Regions from separate parts of the Shewanella sp. T24-MNA-CIBAN-0130 genome, predicted to be linked through region 2. Evidence: predicted binding sites of a transcription regulator. Region 2 holds the regulator's gene; each other region holds the start of a gene.
The links. Region 2 encodes sigma-54, which starts transcription at its own class of promoters, with help from an activator protein. Its sites were predicted from a motif close to GTTGGCACGNNNNTNGNNT; they were not measured.
Positions count from the first base shown of each region.

Region 1: the regulator sigma-54 is predicted to act here: its motif matches at 2,997-3,015, upstream of flgB (flagellar basal body rod protein FlgB).
Region 3: the regulator sigma-54 is predicted to act here: its motif matches at 3,335-3,353, upstream of fliE (flagellar hook-basal body complex protein FliE).

Region 1 covers NZ_JBEOPP010000045.1:9,543-15,763, forward strand. Annotated here, with positions in the region: gene flgA (flagellar basal body P-ring formation chaperone FlgA) at 1-489, opposite strand, end outside; gene AAEZ02_RS16095 (chemotaxis protein CheV) at 1,098-2,018, shown strand; gene AAEZ02_RS16100 (CheR family methyltransferase) at 2,079-2,912, shown strand; gene flgB (flagellar basal body rod protein FlgB) at 3,049-3,447, shown strand; gene flgC (flagellar basal body rod protein FlgC) at 3,450-3,866, shown strand; gene flgD (flagellar hook assembly protein FlgD) at 3,890-4,675, shown strand; gene flgE (flagellar hook protein FlgE) at 4,736-6,112, shown strand.
Region 2 covers NZ_JBEOPP010000003.1:142,041-148,261, reverse strand. Annotated here, with positions in the region: gene lptA (lipopolysaccharide transport periplasmic protein LptA) at 1-551, shown strand, start outside; gene lptB (LPS export ABC transporter ATP-binding protein) at 548-1,279, shown strand; gene AAEZ02_RS02420 (RNA polymerase factor sigma-54) at 1,422-2,906, shown strand; gene hpf (ribosome hibernation promoting factor) at 2,932-3,219, shown strand; gene ptsN (PTS IIA-like nitrogen regulatory protein PtsN) at 3,222-3,665, shown strand; gene rapZ (RNase adapter RapZ) at 3,662-4,528, shown strand; gene AAEZ02_RS02400 (HPr family phosphocarrier protein) at 4,545-4,820, shown strand; gene mgtE (magnesium transporter) at 5,286-6,221, shown strand, end outside.
Region 3 covers NZ_JBEOPP010000045.1:31,942-38,162, reverse strand. Annotated here, with positions in the region: gene fliG (flagellar motor switch protein FliG) at 151-1,206, opposite strand; gene fliF (flagellar basal-body MS-ring/collar protein FliF) at 1,199-2,875, opposite strand; gene fliE (flagellar hook-basal body complex protein FliE) at 2,938-3,279, opposite strand; gene AAEZ02_RS16200 (sigma-54-dependent transcriptional regulator) at 3,554-4,903, opposite strand; gene AAEZ02_RS16195 (sensor histidine kinase) at 4,896-6,113, opposite strand.

The DNA of each region.
Region 1 (6,221 bases), on a different contig from region 2:
CACGCGACGTTTCACTCGCGAACCGATTAATGTGTGGGTATCAGAAAAAAAGTGGCCTCTTAAACTATATTGGTCAACATACATGATGTTTAAGTGATGTGGAGCAATAATTTGGTCTGGAGACAGTAGCTGGTTAGCCACCACGACAGGGTATTGTATTTCAACTCGAACAGAGAGATACATTTGCCATGGATAGTCATAGTCTGGGCTGATACAACTTAGTTTTACCATGTTATTTCGACTAATGGCTCTTTCACTGGCGAGTTCGGCATTAATCGGTGGATAGCAGCGCGGTGGACTAAGACGACCTTCAAGATTTTGTGGGGTAATTTGCACCTTAGCGTTGGCGTCGGCATCAATTTTTTTTGCGACCACCTCTTTAGCTAACGTATAAATGGCCGATAGTTTAGGTGTTACTATCTCTTCGCTAGCAAATGCTGGCAAAGAAAGCGTCATTGAGCACAAAAAACATAAAAAAAATACTTTCATAATGAAGATCCTAGCTTGTGTTGCCAGAATGCACCTATACTTTGGAGAACGAAAAATATGCGAGTAATCTCTGCATACGCAATAAGCTAAAAATGAGGTGAGGGCATGATAATAACATTTCCCTTTCGTCAAAAAAGTGTCAGTTCACTGTAAGTGTTAACTTAGTAAAAGTTAAAGCAAGTTGCATGCCCACTTTTAATTCAATAATTTGATAGGTATTTGCTAGGCTGCTGATGGTTTGCCCAGAATGTGTCATGTTCGTCTGATGAAAACCTCAATTGGGGGTAAATTGGGGGTAAATTAGAGACAGTAACGGTTATCAAATGGCCCTTTGTTCGGCTATTCACCTTGTATCGACTCACAATAGGCCCGCTATTGGCGCGGCGACTAACACTATTGTTAACATGTGAGTGCACCTTTATTAGCAAAACACATGGCATGTTTGATATTGCAGACTTGAAATAAACCCATTTTTAACGATTTATCCCCTCTCTTATCCAGGTTGAGGTTAAAATAGCTAGCAAGCGTATTATATTAAACCAAGGTTCACTATAATGTTAACCAACAATTTTATTCTTTTGAGTAACAGTTAACTACAAGGCTGTGTTATGTCGAGCATTTTAGAATCAGTAAATAAACGTACCCAGCTTGTCGGACAAAACAGATTAGAGCTGTTACTGTTTAAGCTTAACGGTCGTCAACGCTTTGGTATTAACGTATTTAAAGTAAAAGAGGTATTACAATGTCCTCCACTGACAAGGCTACCTAAGCTAAACCCCTATGTTAAAGGTGTTGCGCATATTCGTGGGGAAACCATTTCTATTATCGATTTAAGTGCAGCAACCGGTGGGCGTCCACTGACATCAACTGAAAATTGCTTTGTTATCATTTCCGAATATAACCGCAGTGTTCAAGGCTTTTTGGTCAGTTCTGTTGAGCGTATCATCAATATGAATTGGGAATCTATTTTGCCGCCGCCCCAAGGTTCAGGACGTTCTTCATATTTAACGGCTGTGACTGAGATTGAAGGTGAGCTGGTTGAAATTTTGGATGTTGAAAAAATTCTTGATGAAATTTCACCTGTTAAGACCTCTATCAGTAAAGAAGTCAGTGAGACGTTAACTATCGATAAAGAACAGCATTATCATATTATGGTTATTGATGATTCTACGGTGGCACGCAAACAAATTATTCGTTCGTTAGAGTCGTTAAATCTGCAAATCGATACCGCTAAAGATGGTAAAGAAGCGTTGATCATGCTGAAAAATATTGCCGCTGAAATGGATGATGTCTCAGTTGAGATCCCGCTGATTATTTCAGATATCGAAATGCCAGAAATGGACGGTTATACTTTAACTGCTGAAATTCGTGATGATCCAAAATTAAAGAACATAAAAGTAGTTCTACACACATCATTAAGTGGTGTGTTTAACCAAGCAATGGTAGAAAAAGTAGGTGCTAACGATTTTATTGCTAAGTTTAACCCCGATGAATTAGCCTCAGCGGTTAACAAACATTTGAGTTTATAAGCCTCTAATATTGAACAATATTAGAGGCTTAGCTCATTGGCCACATATTAGGAAGTTAATGTGACAGATAAATCACTTGCTGAAGCAGAGTACAATCAATTTAGGCTGTTTTTAGAGCAGCATAGCGGTATTGTGTTAGGTGAGAATAAACAATATTTAGTCCGCAGTCGTTTAGCGCCGTTGATGGGGAAGCATAATTTACCTTCTTTGTCTGAGGTGGTTAAAAAGTCGATGAAACCGATAGAACGTCAGCTGCGTGCTGAAGTGATAGATGCAATGACCACCAATGAAACCTTATGGTTTCGAGACCGTTATCCGTTTGAATTACTGAACAATACTCTACTGCCTGAATACAGTAAGCTTGGCAGACCGTTAAAAATATGGTCAGCGGCATGTTCTTCTGGGCAAGAACCTTACTCTTTGTCGATGACAGTGTTGGAATATCAACAGCGTAAACCCGGTGCTTTACCGGGCGGCGCGACGATTCAGGCAACGGACTTGTCACCATCAATGTTAGAGCGCTGTAAGAATGCTGAATATGATGGTTTAGCGCTGGCTCGTGGCTTGTCTGAAGAGCGTAAACGTCAGTTTTTTGATGCTTTACCGTCGGGCAACATGACAGTGAAAGATAATGTTAAGCGTTTAGTTAACTTTAGAGCACATAATTTACTTGAAAGTTATAGCTTATTAGGTAAGTACGATATTATTTTTTGCCGTAATGTATTGATTTATTTTGGGCCAGAGGCAAAGACTAAAATTTTGCGGCAATTTGCTGCCGCACTTAATCCCAAAGGTATTTTATTCTTGGGTGCGTCAGAATCTCTAGCAGGCTTAAGTGATGAGTTTACTATGGTTCGCTGTAATCCTGGTATTTATTACCAAAAGAAAATATAGATAAAATAACAAGTTAAGCTATTTATCATGCCGGCATTCGTCGGCATGTTTGTTTTTGTCTTTTATTCGTTTAAAAATTAAATTGTTGGCATAACCCTTGCTTTATTACTATCAGTTAGCTGATGGAGGCAATTTTATGGCGATTAATTTCGATAATGCATTAGGTGTTCACCAATATTCTTTGGGCATTCGAGCTCAAAGAGCAGAAGTAATTTCAAGTAATATCGCCAATGCCAATACTCCTCATTATAAAGCTCAAGATGTTAATTTTGCTGCTGCCATGAAATCGGCAAGCTCGCATCAACAGGGCTTGAGTATGAGTCAAACCACAGACAAACATTTTGATTTAACGGCGTTAAGTCAACAACATGTTCAATATCGTATACCAAATCAGGCCGATACTGGCGATGGTAATACCGTCGATACCCAGAAAGAACAAGCAGCATTTATGCAAAATTCGCTCGAATATCAAATGTCATTAGGCTTTCTTGAGGGCAAATTTAATGGCATGCGTAAAGCATTGAGAGGTGACTAATCATGAGTTTATTCAATATTTTCAATGTGTCTGGTTCGGGTATGTCAGCGCAGTCAGTGCGTTTGAATACTACCGCCAGTAATATTGCCAATGCTGATTCGGTGTCAAGCAGTGTCGATAAAACCTATCGTGCACGTCATCCTGTTTTTGAGGCCGAAATGCTAAAAGCCAATAGCCAGCAAGACAGTTCGCCTGGCGTCAGCGTTAAAGGCATTGTCGAAAGTAACAAACCATTATTAAAAGAATACTCGCCAGACCATCCAATGGCGGATGGTGATGGTTTTATTTACAAACCTAATGTCAATGTGATGGAAGAAATGGCCGATATGATTTCTGCATCACGCTCTTATCAAATGAACGTTCAGGTGGCTGATGCAACTAAGTCTATGTTGCAACAGACGTTAAGGATGGGTAAATAGTATGATTATTCAAGGAGGTAACAATGAGCCTCGTTAACTCTTACAGTCAGTCTTTACCGCAACAGTCCAGTAGTGCTTCAAACACAAGTGCTACAACCAAAAATTCTGTGCAGGCAAATACGACCACCACGACCACAGGTAATCCTTTTCTTGACGGAATTCGCTTACCTGAAGAAAGTGCGATACCTGAAGCAAAAGATCAGATGTTAAAGCAAGATGATTTCTTTGCTTTACTCAGTCAACAGTTGTCGATGCAAGATCCCTTTAAACCGGTTGATAATGATCAAATGATTGCCCAAATGGCATCATTTTCCACAGTCGATGGTATTTCAAATCTTAATGATGAAATTCTTAACCTCAATACTGTGATGAGTTCTAGCCAAGCATTGCAAGCTTCTGGTTTAGTGGGCCGTAAAGTGCTTATTCCTTCTGATACTGGGGCTATTTCTACTGAAAACTCGGAAATTAAAGGGGTGATCAGTACGCCATCAACCATCGAATCTATTTCGGTCAGAATTGAAGATGAGTCGGGTCAGCTGATTAAGAGCTTTAATATTGATGGCAGTAAAGGCGGCAATGTTGATGTGACGTGGGATGGTTTAGATTCAGATGGCCAACCCGCAGAAGCCGGTAATTACGCCATTAAGGCTAGCGGTAAAGTGGATGGAACGTCGGAAGATTTAGCCGTATCGACTTATGCCCATGTTACCAGTGTGTCATTGGGCACTGTGGCGACAGGCGCTATTTTGAATTTGCGTGGAGTAGGTGGAATTAAGTTATCTGACGTACTCGCAGTATCTGAAACATAATACGGCCATCAATAAAGAGTTGGCTGTCATCATAAATGAATTAATTGTGAGAGGTGAAACATGTCATTTAATATCGCACTGAGTGGTATTGCTGCCGCGCAAAAAGACTTAAATACAACCGCGAATAACATCGCGAACGTGAATACTATTGGCTTTAAAGAGTCTCGGACAGAGTTTGCTGATGTGTATGCCAATTCTATTTTTTCCAACGGTAAAACCGCAGTGGGCGGCGGTGCCACCACCTCACAAGTTGCGCAACAGTTTCATCAAGGTAGCTTGCAATTTACCAGTAACTCGCTAGATATGGCGATAAGTGGAGGGGGTTTCTTTGTTACCTCGTCAGAATTAGGCACTAAAGATCAATCATTTACTCGTGCGGGTGCATTTAAAGTTGATTCAGGCAATTACATGGTTGACTCAGCAGGTAACTTTTTACAAGGTTTCCCTGTTGATGAAGATGGTAATTCAACGTCGGTGAGCTTAACCACCACCAAACCCATTGAGATCCCAGATAAAGCGGGCAGCCCAGTAAAATCGTCAAACGTTGAAATACAGATGAATCTTAATGTGGGAGAGAATGCATTAGATCCAGCTAACTTTAATCCTAAAGATTCTGACACCTTTAATAATTCCACCTCAGTGACGATTTATGATTCGCTAGGTGAGTCACATATTATGACCAGTTACTTTATTAAGCCTGAGCAGGGTTCATATACTGGCGAAAGTAATTGGGTGGCCTTTTATGCGGTTGATGGAAAGCCTGTTGACACGACTGTTGCTGGCAGTTATGAAACAGATACTGATGATGATGGCACCAAAGATAATAGTGCATTGGCAGAAGCTGCTGATCCCGATGGATTAGGAGGAACATGGTCGGGTGCCGTGCTTACCTTTAACTCAGTAGGTGCCAATATAAGCAGCGACCCCGTTTCGATCACCACGGAGTCATTAGGCACTGCGGGTGCAAATACTTTAGGCCCTGAGGCCGATGGTACGCAAACTCTTAATATAAAGTTTGATAATCCAACCCAGTATGCTTCTCCGTTTGAAGTAACTAAATTAGCCCAAGATGGTATTACCGTTGGCCGATTGACTAACGTAGGTATTGGCGCTGATGGATTAGTGACCGCAAGCTACAGTAATGGCTCAACGGTGCCGTTATCACGAGTAGCCTTGGTGCGTTTTGCCAATGAGCAAGGACTCACTCAGGTGGGGAATACGTCTTGGAAAGCCAGTATCGATTCAGGTGCAGCATTAGCGGGAGAGGCCAATAGTGGTACCTTTGGTGATATAAAATCTTCTGCGCTTGAACAGTCAAACGTTGAGTTAACCACCGAGCTTGTGGATTTAATCTCGGCTCAGCGTAACTTCCAAGCCAACTCGCGTACCCTTGAAGTGAACAATACTTTAAACCAAACCATATTACAGATCCGCTAAGTTAACCACACGTCATGATAGGTGTTGCCGTTTGCGGCAACACCTTGCCTTTACCCCTTCATTATTAGTCCTCATTATTAGTCCTCGTTATTATTCCCTGGTGTTGTTT
Region 2 (6,221 bases):
CCAATGTTATGTTATTGAGCAGCATACTTTGCCTGTTGAGTTTGCCTGCTATGGCGAAACAAGGTGATCTGAAACAAGAATTAAAAATTGTTGCGGTTAGCCAATTTGCTGACATAAAAAATAACCAAATCATTTTTAATGGTCCGGTTAAGATTGTCCAAGGCAGTATTAATATCAATGCTGATGAATTACGGGCGTTTACCCCCGAAAACAGCACCAGTAAGAAACTTATCGCCACTGGCAAACCCGCGACGTTTTCACAAGAATTAGATGACGGTCAAATTGGTACTGCCAGTGCCGACGAAATATCCTATGACCTTGCGACTACCACGCTAACATTGACAGGTAATGCCAAACTTAATCAATCGGGTAGCCAAGTGACCGGTAATCGAATTAAGTACAACATCAATGCGCAAGAGCTTATTGCTGAAAGTTCGGGCACAGGGCAAGATCGGGTTATCACCATTATTCAACCTGAGAATTTCCAAGACGAGTCTGCGCCAAAGCAAAAACTCCCTGAAATCCCAGTTAAAAAGCAGATCAAACCATGACCCAAATAACCTTAACCGCTGAAAATCTGGCTAAAAGCTATAAAGATCGTCAAGTTGTTAAAGATGTCAGTTTAACGGTTAAAACAGGCCAAATTGTTGGGCTTTTAGGCCCCAATGGTGCAGGTAAAACAACCACCTTTTATATGGTTGTCGGCCTAGTGAAAAGTGATAAGGGTCGAATTTTAATTGATGATGACGATCTCACTGACGATCCAATGCATCTGCGAGCTCGCAAAGGCATTGGTTACTTACCACAAGAAGCCAGTATTTTCCGTAAACTCACAGTGTATGACAACATTATGGCCGTGTTGCAAACCCGCAAAGAACTCAGTACAAACCAACGTATTGAACAGCTTGAGCATCTATTAGAAGAGTTCCATATTACCCATATTCGAGACAGCCTAGGCATGTCGTTATCGGGTGGTGAACGTCGTCGTGTTGAAATTGCGCGCGCTTTAGCCGCCAATCCAAAATTTATTCTACTCGATGAGCCCTTTGCTGGTGTTGATCCGATTTCTGTCATCGACATAAAAAAAATCATTCAACAACTTAAAAGCCGAGGTCTAGGAGTATTAATTACCGACCATAACGTACGTGAAACGTTAGATGTCTGTGAGCGAGCTTATATCGTCAGCCAAGGTAATTTAATTGCCGAAGGCACACCTGATGAGGTATTGAGCAATCAACAAGTTCGGGCGGTGTACTTAGGTGAACAATTCAAGCTATAGTTACTTTACGGGCCTTTAGTCTATCTAACTCATTTGATTGAACGATATCTAAACAGCGTTAAACATCATTGATGTACGTGACAATCCATTACAGTTTTATAAATTGTCACTTTTATGGAAATCATCTAGGGATAAGCGGTAAATGAAAGCGTCACTCCAACTTAAAATGGGTCAACACTTAACCATGACCCCACAATTGCAGCAAGCCATTCGCTTACTGCAATTATCGTCATTGGAGCTACAGCAAGAAATCCAACAAGCATTGGATTCAAATCCATTACTTGAAATAGAAGATGAGTTTTCTGAAGCAAAAGACCCCGTAAAAGAAAATCGCGACCAAGCTGATACAGACTTCAGTGACAACAGCATTGTCAATATTGAAAAAGACACCTCAACAGTCGACACAGCAGAATCTATGACCAAAGAAACCATGGATGATTTAGCCATGGATACTACATGGGATGAAGTGTACACCGCCTCGCCGATGTCAGGTTCAGGTAGTGCTAGCATGCGCGATGATGACATGCCGTTTCAAGGTGAAACCACCGAAGGTCTGTATGAACATTTAGAATGGCAGAAAAATCTCACTCCATTTTCAGAGACCGATCTTGCCATTGCCACAGCGATCATCGACGCCGTGGATGAACGCGGTTATTTAACCCAAAGTACCGACGATATTCTCGAAGCCATGGGTGACGAAAATGTTGAGTTAGATGAAGTTGAAGCTGTATTAAAACGAATTCAACACTTTGATCCCGTTGGTGTTGCTGCACGTGATTTAAGTGAATGTTTATTGATCCAATTAGCGCAATTCTCTAACACCACACCCCATATCGATAATGCCCGTTTGCTAATCAAAGACTATTTAACCTTAATTGCTGGGCGTGATTTTAGATTATTGATGCGCAAAACTAAGCTAAAAGAAAATGAGTTACGTGACGCCATCACCCTAATCCAATCACTCAATCCTCGTCCAGGCTTATTGATCACCGCCACCGATGACGAATTCGTTATTCCCGATGTCACGGTACTAAAGAAAAATGGCCGTTGGGTTGTAGAGTTAAACCCAGACAATATGCCCAAAATTGGCGTTAATCAGCAATACGCCGCCATGGCTAGAAGCAGTAAAAATCAGTCTGACAGTCAATTTATTCGAGGCCATTTGCAAGAGGCTAAATGGTTTATTAAAAGTATCGAAAGCCGCAATGATACTCTACTCAAAGTGGCAAATTGCATTGTGCAATTTCAGCAAGGCTTCTTTGAATACGGTGAAGAAGCCATGAAACCTATGGTGCTAAATGATATTGCTGAAGCAGTAGAAATGCATGAATCGACAATTTCACGAGTCACCACACAAAAATATATGCACACCCCACGTGGACTATTTGAACTAAAGTACTTCTTCTCTAGCCATGTCAGCACTGACGATGGCGGGGAATGCTCATCAACAGCAATTCGTGCTTTTATCAAAAAGCTGGTTGCCGCAGAAAACCAGAAAAAACCATTGAGTGACAGTAAAATGGCTCAACTTCTGGCAGAACAAGGCATAAACGTTGCTCGTCGTACGATTGCAAAATACCGAGAAGCAATGCTAATCCCGCCCTCAAACCAACGTAAGAGTTTATAACCTACAAGGTTGTGGAGGATTTTCTATGGATATAAATCTGACTGGACGTCATGTCGAAATAACTGAATCTTTACGTGAGTATGTTAATGGTAAATTTTCAAAGCTTGAACGACACTTCGATCAGATCCATAATGTACACGTTGTACTCCATGTAGACAAATTACAACAAAAAGCAGAAGCCAAAATCCACGTTAATGGCGCAGAGATTTTTGCTATGTCAGAAAATACTGATATGTATGCTGCAATAGACGCCCTGATCGATAAACTCGACCGTCAGGTAATTAAACACAAAGAGAAGTATACAAAACACTAACGATGGAACTTTGTACCATTCTGCAGCCGGAATGCACTACCTGTGCCACACCGGGCAGTAAGAAAAAAGTACTGGAACTCATCAGCAATTTAGTCGCTGCCCAGTATCCAACCCTGTCTTCGCAAGAGGTTTTTGAAAGCCTATTAGCGAGAGAAAAAATGGGTAGCACAGGTATAGGAAATGGCATTGCGATACCTCATGGTCGATTAACGACCATCGATCACCCCATCGCGATATTTGTTAAATGTGAAGAAGCCATTGCCTTTGATGCAATTGATAAGCAGCCCGTGGATATTTTATTTGCTTTGTTAGTACCTGCAGACCAGTGCCAACAACATTTAGGCACGTTATCGAGTATGGCTAAAAAGCTCAGCGATAAGCAAATATTGAAACAGCTTCGCAAAAGCCACAACGCAACAGAACTTTATCGGGTTATAACTGCATGAAACTTGTCATAGTATCGGGACGTTCAGGTTCAGGGAAATCCGTTGCCTTAAGAGTATTAGAAGACCTAGGATATTATTGTGTCGATAATTTGCCTCTACCCCTCATTGGCACATTACTCGCTCAGCTCAAGGGCAGTAATGATTTAGTTGCGATTAGTGTTGATGTCCGCAACATTGCTGAACAAGGCAAAGTGCTTCAAGACCAATTAGCCCTACTTGAACATGACACTGAAATTATCAGCTTCTTTCTAAATTCCAATGATAAAGTGTTACTTAAACGCTACAGCGAAACACGCCGATTGCACCCGTTATCTAAAAATCATATTTCACTGCAAGAAGCGATCAAATTAGAAGGCCGTTTACTTGAGCCTACCGCAAAAATTGTTGACCATTACATTGACACTTCGGCGCTAAATATCTACGAGTTAAGCGACCAAGTTAGGCAAATACTACTAGGCAGTGTCGATAAAGAATTGGTCATTAACTTTGAGTCTTTTGGCTTTAAGCACGGCATGCCGACTGAAGCGGATTTTATGTTTGATGTACGCTTTTTGCCCAATCCACACTGGGAAATAGAATTGCGCCCATTGACAGGATTAGACGAACCCGTACAAGAATTTTTAGGGCGTCAGCCATTGGTCAACAAGTTCATTTGGCAAATTGAAAACCTATTTGAAACCTGGATGCCACACCTAGAACGTAACAATCGCAGTTACCTGACTATCGCGATTGGTTGTACGGGTGGCCAGCATCGTTCGGTATATATTGCAGACCAATTAGCAAAACGATTTAGGCAAGGCAGTAAACACACTGTTAATGCTCGCCACAGAGAATTAAGTATAAGTGAACTCACCGCTAAGTGAGCATAGGATTGCATGAATGATCAAACTTGAACGCCAAGTTACCATTTCCAACAAATTAGGATTACATGCCCGTGCAGCAACAAAACTCGCGGTATTAGCCGCCGATTTTGACGCGAACATCACCTTAACTCAGGGCGAAAAAAACGCCAGTGCCGCAAGTGTGCTTGGGTTGTTAATGCTTGAAAGTGGAATAGGGAAAATGATCACCGTGACCGCAAAGGGTCCAGATGCCGAAGTAGCATTAAATGCAGTGTGTGATCTGATTAATGCTAAATTTGATGAATCTTGCTAAATCAGTGAAGAGTACGATTCGCGAGTCACTCACTTTTTAATCCACTATTATTCTTATTACACGTGGCCTAACCAAACTGTCACGACATTGATGCTCAACGGTAGACATCAGTCCCTCGATAATATTAGCCCTTAGGTTTATCTCACGCAGTTGATACCCATCTGATTAAGTATCAGTTCACTCTGCGGGAGTTTAGCGTTTAACATAATACAGATATCGCCGCTTTCAGCAACGGATCCAGTATGACTCTGCATCCGTGCAGTCGTCCGTCAATATGATGTATAGCAGCGTAGACCATGCATAATTTCGTCCAGAGGAAACGACTCAAGTATCCCATTTCGGCGTTACATTGTCTTACAAGCAGACAACGATTATTGCACCAATACGCCTTAAACAGAAAAACCTGAGCAGCCCAGAATGATTACATACTTTATGATATAAGTATGATGAATAGGAAGTAGATATATGGGTAAAGAGTACCTAGATAATGAGATAACCGAACAACGCCTCAATCAACTCGTTCAAGCGCTAGACAGTGGTTTGTTTGTTCATGCTCGTAACATGTTGCACACCATGTCACCTAACGATGTCGCCCTAATTCTCGAATCATCACCGCCCAAAAATCGACAAGTGTTATGGCAACTCATTGACCAACAATATGCGGGTGAAATTCTTGACGAATTAGGTGAAGAGCTTAAAGATTCACTCATTAGCAGCATGACACCAGAAAAGCTCGCCCAGGCCACAATAGGTATGGACACAGATGATCTCGCCTATATTCTTCGCAGCTTACCCGATGGTGTTTACAAGAAAGTACTTAAGTCAATGCGCAGCCAGGACAGGGATAGAGTAGAACAAGCACTGCGCTATCCTGATGATACGGCAGGCAGTATCATGAACACCGATACCGTCACCTTACGACCCGATGTCAATATCGAAGTGGTATTACGTTATTTACGTCAACGGGGAAACTTACCCGATACTACCGACACCTTATATGTTGTTGACCGTCAAGATCATGTTTTAGGCGGAGTAAGATTAGTCGATTTATTAACCTGCGATCCAAGCGTAACCGTCCGAAGCATTATGGACACAGAGTTAGAAAGTATTCCGGTTGAGATGTCTGATAAAGATGTAGCCCAAAAATTTGAACGACTCGATTGGCTATCCGCCCCAGTCGTCGACAGCCAAGCAAAATTGCTTGGCCGGATCACCATCGATGACATTATCGATGTGATCCGCGAAGATGCCGAGCATTCAATGATGGGGATGGCAGGGATGGATGATGATGAGGATACCTTTGGCCCAGTGCTAAAAAGTACGCTAAGACGCTCCCTGTGGTTAACGATTAACTTATTTGCTGCGTTACTTGCCTCGTCTGTCAGTAACATGTTCGAAGGC
Region 3 (6,221 bases), on a different contig from region 2:
GCTGCTAGATTCTATAAAATCTTAGTAGCGAAGCGTCCTAGCAGCAAAGCGTCCTAGCAGCGAAGCGTCCTAGCAGCGAAGCGTCCTAGCAGCGAAGCGTCCTAGCAGCGAAGCAGCGCTCTCGGTAATGGCTTGGATATAGATACTGAGTTATAAGAACTCGTCGCCACCAGTTCCGCCTAACATGATTTCACCGCTGTCACTGAGGCGCCGAGCAATAGCCAGAATCTCTTTTTGTGCCACTTCTACTTCACTAATACGAATTGGCCCCATGGCTTCTAAGTCGTCACGAAGTAATTCTGCTGCACGTTTAGACATATTACCCAGAATTTTCTCTTTCAAACCTTCATCAGCACCTTTAAGTGCTTTCATCAGAATATCTTGCTGCACTTCACGTAACAAGGCCTGAACGCCACGGTCATCAACGTCAATTAAGTTCTCAAATACAAACATCATGTCTTGTATTTGTTGCGCCATTTCTTCGTCAGACTCACGCATGGTTTCCATTATCTGGCTCTCAACACCCGTATCGAGATAGTTCATAATATTGGCAGCCGCTTTTAGGCCGCCCATTTTGGCTGCTTGCGTTCCACCTTGACCCGCGAATTGTTTTTCCATAATGTCATTCAACTCTTGCAAAGCCGCTGGCTGAACCTCTTCAAGGTTAGCAATACGCATCATCAAATCTAAACGGGTATTTTCTGGAAACTGGCTAAAAATCTCAGCGGCTTGATCTGGGTCTAAATATGACAACACAATGGTTTGAATTTGCGGATGTTCGTTTTGGATAATCGTCGCCACTTGGCGGGCATCCATCCATTTTAACGAATCAAGCCCTTTAGCCCCGCTGCCCATGATAATTTGTTCAATCAAGTTGCCCGCTTTATCTTCACCTAACGCCGCGGTTAACGCTTTACGGACGAATTCTTCGCTGTTAAAGCCAATTGACGAGAATTTTTGGATATCATCTAAGAATAACTTGTGAACCCCAATGACTTTATCTTGACCAAACTCATCCATCGCCGCCATCGCCATACCCACTTTTTGCACCTGCTTAGGTTCTAAGTGTTTTAAAATTGACGCCGCATCCGCTTCATTCAAACTGAGCAGTAAAATGGCAGTTTTCTCAACACCAGTAACCGAATCCAGGTCAAATCCCGTAGCTTTTTCTGCTTTTTCTACGCTTTCTTTTTTTTCATTAGCCATTGTCTTGTAACCAGTTCTTAATTACTTGCGTGGAAAGCTCTGGCTCATTGGCCACGATTGCTCTAATTGCTTTAATCATATCATCATCTTTATGCAGATTAGGTATATGAATTGACCCATCATCGGCATAACTGTATTCCGCCTCTTTAGTATTAAGCATACCTAAGGTATCGGCTGCATACTGATCTTCAATTTCAGCTAATTCATGTCCAGGATGAACATCATCGGGCATCTTAATCCCATTAGGATTGGTTAGCTTCTTCAGCATAGGTCGAACCACGGCCAGAATGAGCACTAAAATAACAATCGCACCTAAAGCCAGTCTAATCGCACGCCAAAACCAAGGCTGCTCCCACATATCCGGTTCTGGTAACGCTTCAATTAACTGATCCATAAAGGGAACCGTTACCACTTCAAGCACATCACCGCGTTGGGTGCTAAAGCCTACCGCGCCTTCTAAAAGACGGCGAATATTGGTTAATTCTTGTTCTGTTCTCGGCACGCGAGTGACCTGACCATTTTCATCCGTTTGCCCAGGTTTAAAGTTAATCGCAACTGACACACTGACGCGGCGAACCACACCAATTTGCTGACGAGTGTGACTAATCGTGGTGTCTAACTCATAATTACGCGTGGCTTCTTTTGAAAAATTACCTGACACAGTTGAGCTTGTCGCCTCACCCGCCACTTGCGGAATATCGGACTCCGTCGGCGGTTGATTGCTTAACGCACCAGGAATACCGCCAGAGCTTTGACCCGATGAGTTTCGCTCAATGGTCATTTCGCTGCGAACAGCGGGTAAGTCAGGAGAATAGCGCTTTGCAGTTTGCTCTACTGCGGTAAAGTTCATGTTGACATCGACTTGAGAAGTAAAGTTCTCAGGTCCTAAAATAGGCATCAATATTGATTCAATTTTTTTACGGTATTCTGCTTCTTGTTGTTGCACGAGATCTTGTTCACGACGGGCTCGAGCAGAGGTACCATCTTGACTACCAGAATTAAGTAAACGACCATTTGAGTCCGTCACCGTCACGCGAGAAGGCACCAGTCCTTGCACCGCAGAGCCAACAATATCAACAATCGCATCGATCTCTTCTTGGCCTAATCCACCACGACGAACGCTCACCACCACGGTTGCACTTGGCTTAGAGGCATTACGAGCAAAAACGTTTTGTTTTGGTAACGCTAGAATAACTTTGGCACGACTAATACTTTTTAATTCTTCGATAGCCCGAGCCAAGTTTAATTCTTGGCTGAGTTTTAAGCGAGCTTGCTCCATGCGTTGGCTGACACCAAATCCGCTATCTTGGCTTAAGTAATCATTAGCCTGGGTGTTACTTTGAACACCTGCTCGGCTGAGTAATAACTTAACATCTTGATATTTGTCTTCAGGCACTTTCACCACATCGACATTTATTTGATAATCGATTTGATTTTTATCAAGTACATCCAAGACTTGGATCATCTCAGTTGTTTCCATTTTACCCAGTGGACGATACTCAGGCTCTTGGGCCCACATCATCACAAAAACAGCCATAGCAAGACATATCGCTAATGCCAAGATCATGATCACTTGGCGCATCATATCGGCGCCACCAATGCCGCCAAGAAGCCCAGACGGGTTCTCTTGCCGTACGCCGGTATCAGCGGTTGAATTTGAACCTACCATTAAGTCTGTGCTCACAATACTTACCTGCTATATCTGATGTTGTTATTTTATTTGATCTGCGACTAAACAGGCATATTCATGATTTCTTTATAAGCATCGACAAGTTTATTACGTACCTGCACCGTTGCTTCAAAGGCAACGCCAGCTTTTTCACGCGCAATAACCGTATCAGACAAGCTAACCGTGGTGTCACCCATATCTAAACGCGAGGCTAAACTTGACGATGCTTGTTGTAGTTCATTGACGCTACCCACCGCCTGAGACAACAACTGGCTGAAATCAGCACCGGTAGTGTTATTGACTTGCTGGGTTAAATTAGGACGAATTGATGAACCAATAGAAGGGGCTATTTCGCCACGAAGTGACTGCATTTCTTGCATTAATGGATTTGCGCTAATCTGCACGATGTAACTCCCTTTCGTCGGCTTTTTGACGACAACAATAACTGATAATGATTTATAGCAATTTAGATGCCAATATTACAATTAGTAGGCGATAGGTAGAAAACAATTATAAAACAATTAGAAAATAGGCAGGCAAAAGGCAACAATAGGCAGGCGAAAGTAACCTATTTACCATATAAAATAGGTCACTTTTTGTCTTAATTATAAAATAAAACTTTAAAATCAATCAATTAAATAAGCTTGAACAAATAATCAATTAGCACAAGCATTGGCACTAAGCGGGTAATTGGATCCCCATATCGCGCATTTTTGCCATTTTATAACGTAACGTACGAGCACTGATCCCGAGTTTTTCAGCGACCATTTTCCGACTACCCTGACATTGATTTAGGGTTTCTAAAATAATCACATGCTCTTGGGCTTTTAATTCGCCACCTAAGCCTTCTAATTCGGCAGACTTATCAGTGTCAACATATTCTGGTGCCACTAACGCCACATCGCCAGAGTCTAAAATAATATCATTAACGCCAATATCATCATTAACCCGCAATATCAGTGCCCGTTGAATAACATTGTCTAACTCTCGCACATTACCCGGCCAGCGATGGGTTAATAAACGCCGAGTCGCACCGTCATCAAGCTGTGGTACTGAGGTCATATTAAATGCTTTAGCATGTTTAATAATCAAATGCCGCGCAAGCGGTAAAATATCGGCAGGGCGTTGATGCAGCGCAGGCCACGTTAACGGGAATACATTAATTCGGTAATATAAATCTTCTCTAAACTCACCCGAGGTGGCCAGCGCTTTAAGATCGCGGTTTGAGGTTGCCAGTACGCGAACATTCAGTTTAATGGTTTTACGGCCACCTAAACGCTCAACCTCACGTTCTTGTAACACCCGCAATAACTTAGCTTGTAACCCCAGCTCCATCTCAGATATTTCATCAAGTAATATGGTGCCACCTTGGGCTTGTTCAAACTTACCAGGGCATGCCTGATAAGCCCCAGTGAACGCGCCTTTTTCATAACCAAACAAGGTCGCTTCTAACATATTCTCGGGTATTGCAGCGCAATTAATCGCAATAAACGGCTGGTCATGGCGTTGGCTATGTTGGTGAATATAGCGCGCCAGCACCTCTTTACCTGAGCCACTCGGCCCCATGATCATTACCGATGCATCAGATACTGCCACACGCTGAGCCAGCGACAACAAGGCTAAACTTTTCTCATCGGCAACCACAGGCTTATCGTGGTTTTGCTTTAAGGGTAAATAGCGGGACACCTGATTCAACAACACTTCAGGCGCAAATGGTTTAGCAAGGTAATCCACTGCGCCTAATTTCATTGCACTAACCGCACTGTTAATGGTGGCATAAGCGGTCATTAATAAGACCGGCAGTTTAGGTTGGTGCTGCTGTAAATAACTCAGCAACCCCATGCCACCAATACCGTCCATTTGCACATCGCTAATCACCATATCAAAATGGGTTACTTTTAAGGCCAAAATAGCCTCTTCAGCACTGCCAACATCAACACAGTCGTAATGGGCGAGCATTAGCGTATCGAGTAATGCCTCACGTAAATCAGCATCATCTTCAACTAATAAAATATTGGCTTCAGCCACGCATCACCTCCTGATCACTTGCTTTGCTAATGTGCGGAAAGCTCAATCGAATATGACAACCCATTCCAGGTTTACACGACAACTGTATTTGTCCGCCATGGTTATGCACTACCGACTGAACAACCGCTAAGCCCAATCCTGTACCTTGACTTTTAGTGGTAAAAAAAGGTTCAAGTATTTGTTGTTGCATTGACGGTTCGAGCCCTTTGCCATTATCGATAACATCGAGTAATAGTCCTTCAGGGGTTTCACTCGCGCTGACTTTTATTTTTGTTGCGCCCGCTTCAATGCTATTCATCACCAAATTGTTCACTGCTGAACTGAGTGCGTTAGCATTGGCAAGCATCAATGAATTTGAGGTGTCTTCAGCCACAAGCTGACAGTGTTTTTTATCTGCAATAGGCTCGCAATTGGCCATAACCTGTCCAATAATCTCATCCATTGTAACCGATTCAGCCATTCCCTCTTGACGTCCCTTTGCCATGAGTAACATGTCATTTACTTGACGCTCTAGCTCATTCAATCGGTCAACCAATTTAGATTGAAACTTACTTCGTGCTGAGTCCGATAATTTGGAACTGCCAAGATTAGAGGCATACAGCAAAGCCGCAGATAATGGGGTGCGCACCTGATGTGCTAATGTCGCCACCATTTTGCCTAACGCCGATAAACGTTGTAAATGAGATAAGTTTTTCTGCAATAAGCGGGTTTCGGTTAGATCGGTTAATACAATCAACTGCCCCGGCTCTGGCGCTAATGGGGTAATGGCTAATTTTACCCGGCGACCATTTTTAAGGGAGACTTCATGTCCATCATCATCTTGTGGGGCAAACGCGCGATGGATAATATCAAACCAACGTGCACCTTGGAGCGGTCGCCCAAGAAGTTCGGTTGCAACAGGATTAGCAAGCGTTACCACGCCGTCGCCATCAATGATCACCACGCCAGATGGCATGGCTTGAAGAATATGCGCCATTTGATTAGACATATTAGCGGCCTTACTAGAATAAGGGCTGATAACAGGAGTAGCAACAGCCGCGCTAGAATGGGCAACGCCTTTACGAAGCACATTAGCTTTTCGTTGTAGCACTGAATAAGCGCCAATAGCAGACGATTGAATCTCTGCATCAGTTGTGATGCTAGACGAAGCTGACGCAGACAATCCAAAATCGGGATTATCTGTATGTGTTAACGCTCGTGCTGAATACATGGTCGCTCCGTCAAAAGAATAACATTTAACTAGCTTAATGCATTTACTGTGCCAAACAATTTGTTTGCTGATTACTGACAAATAGTGTGTCTATACTGAAAAGATCTG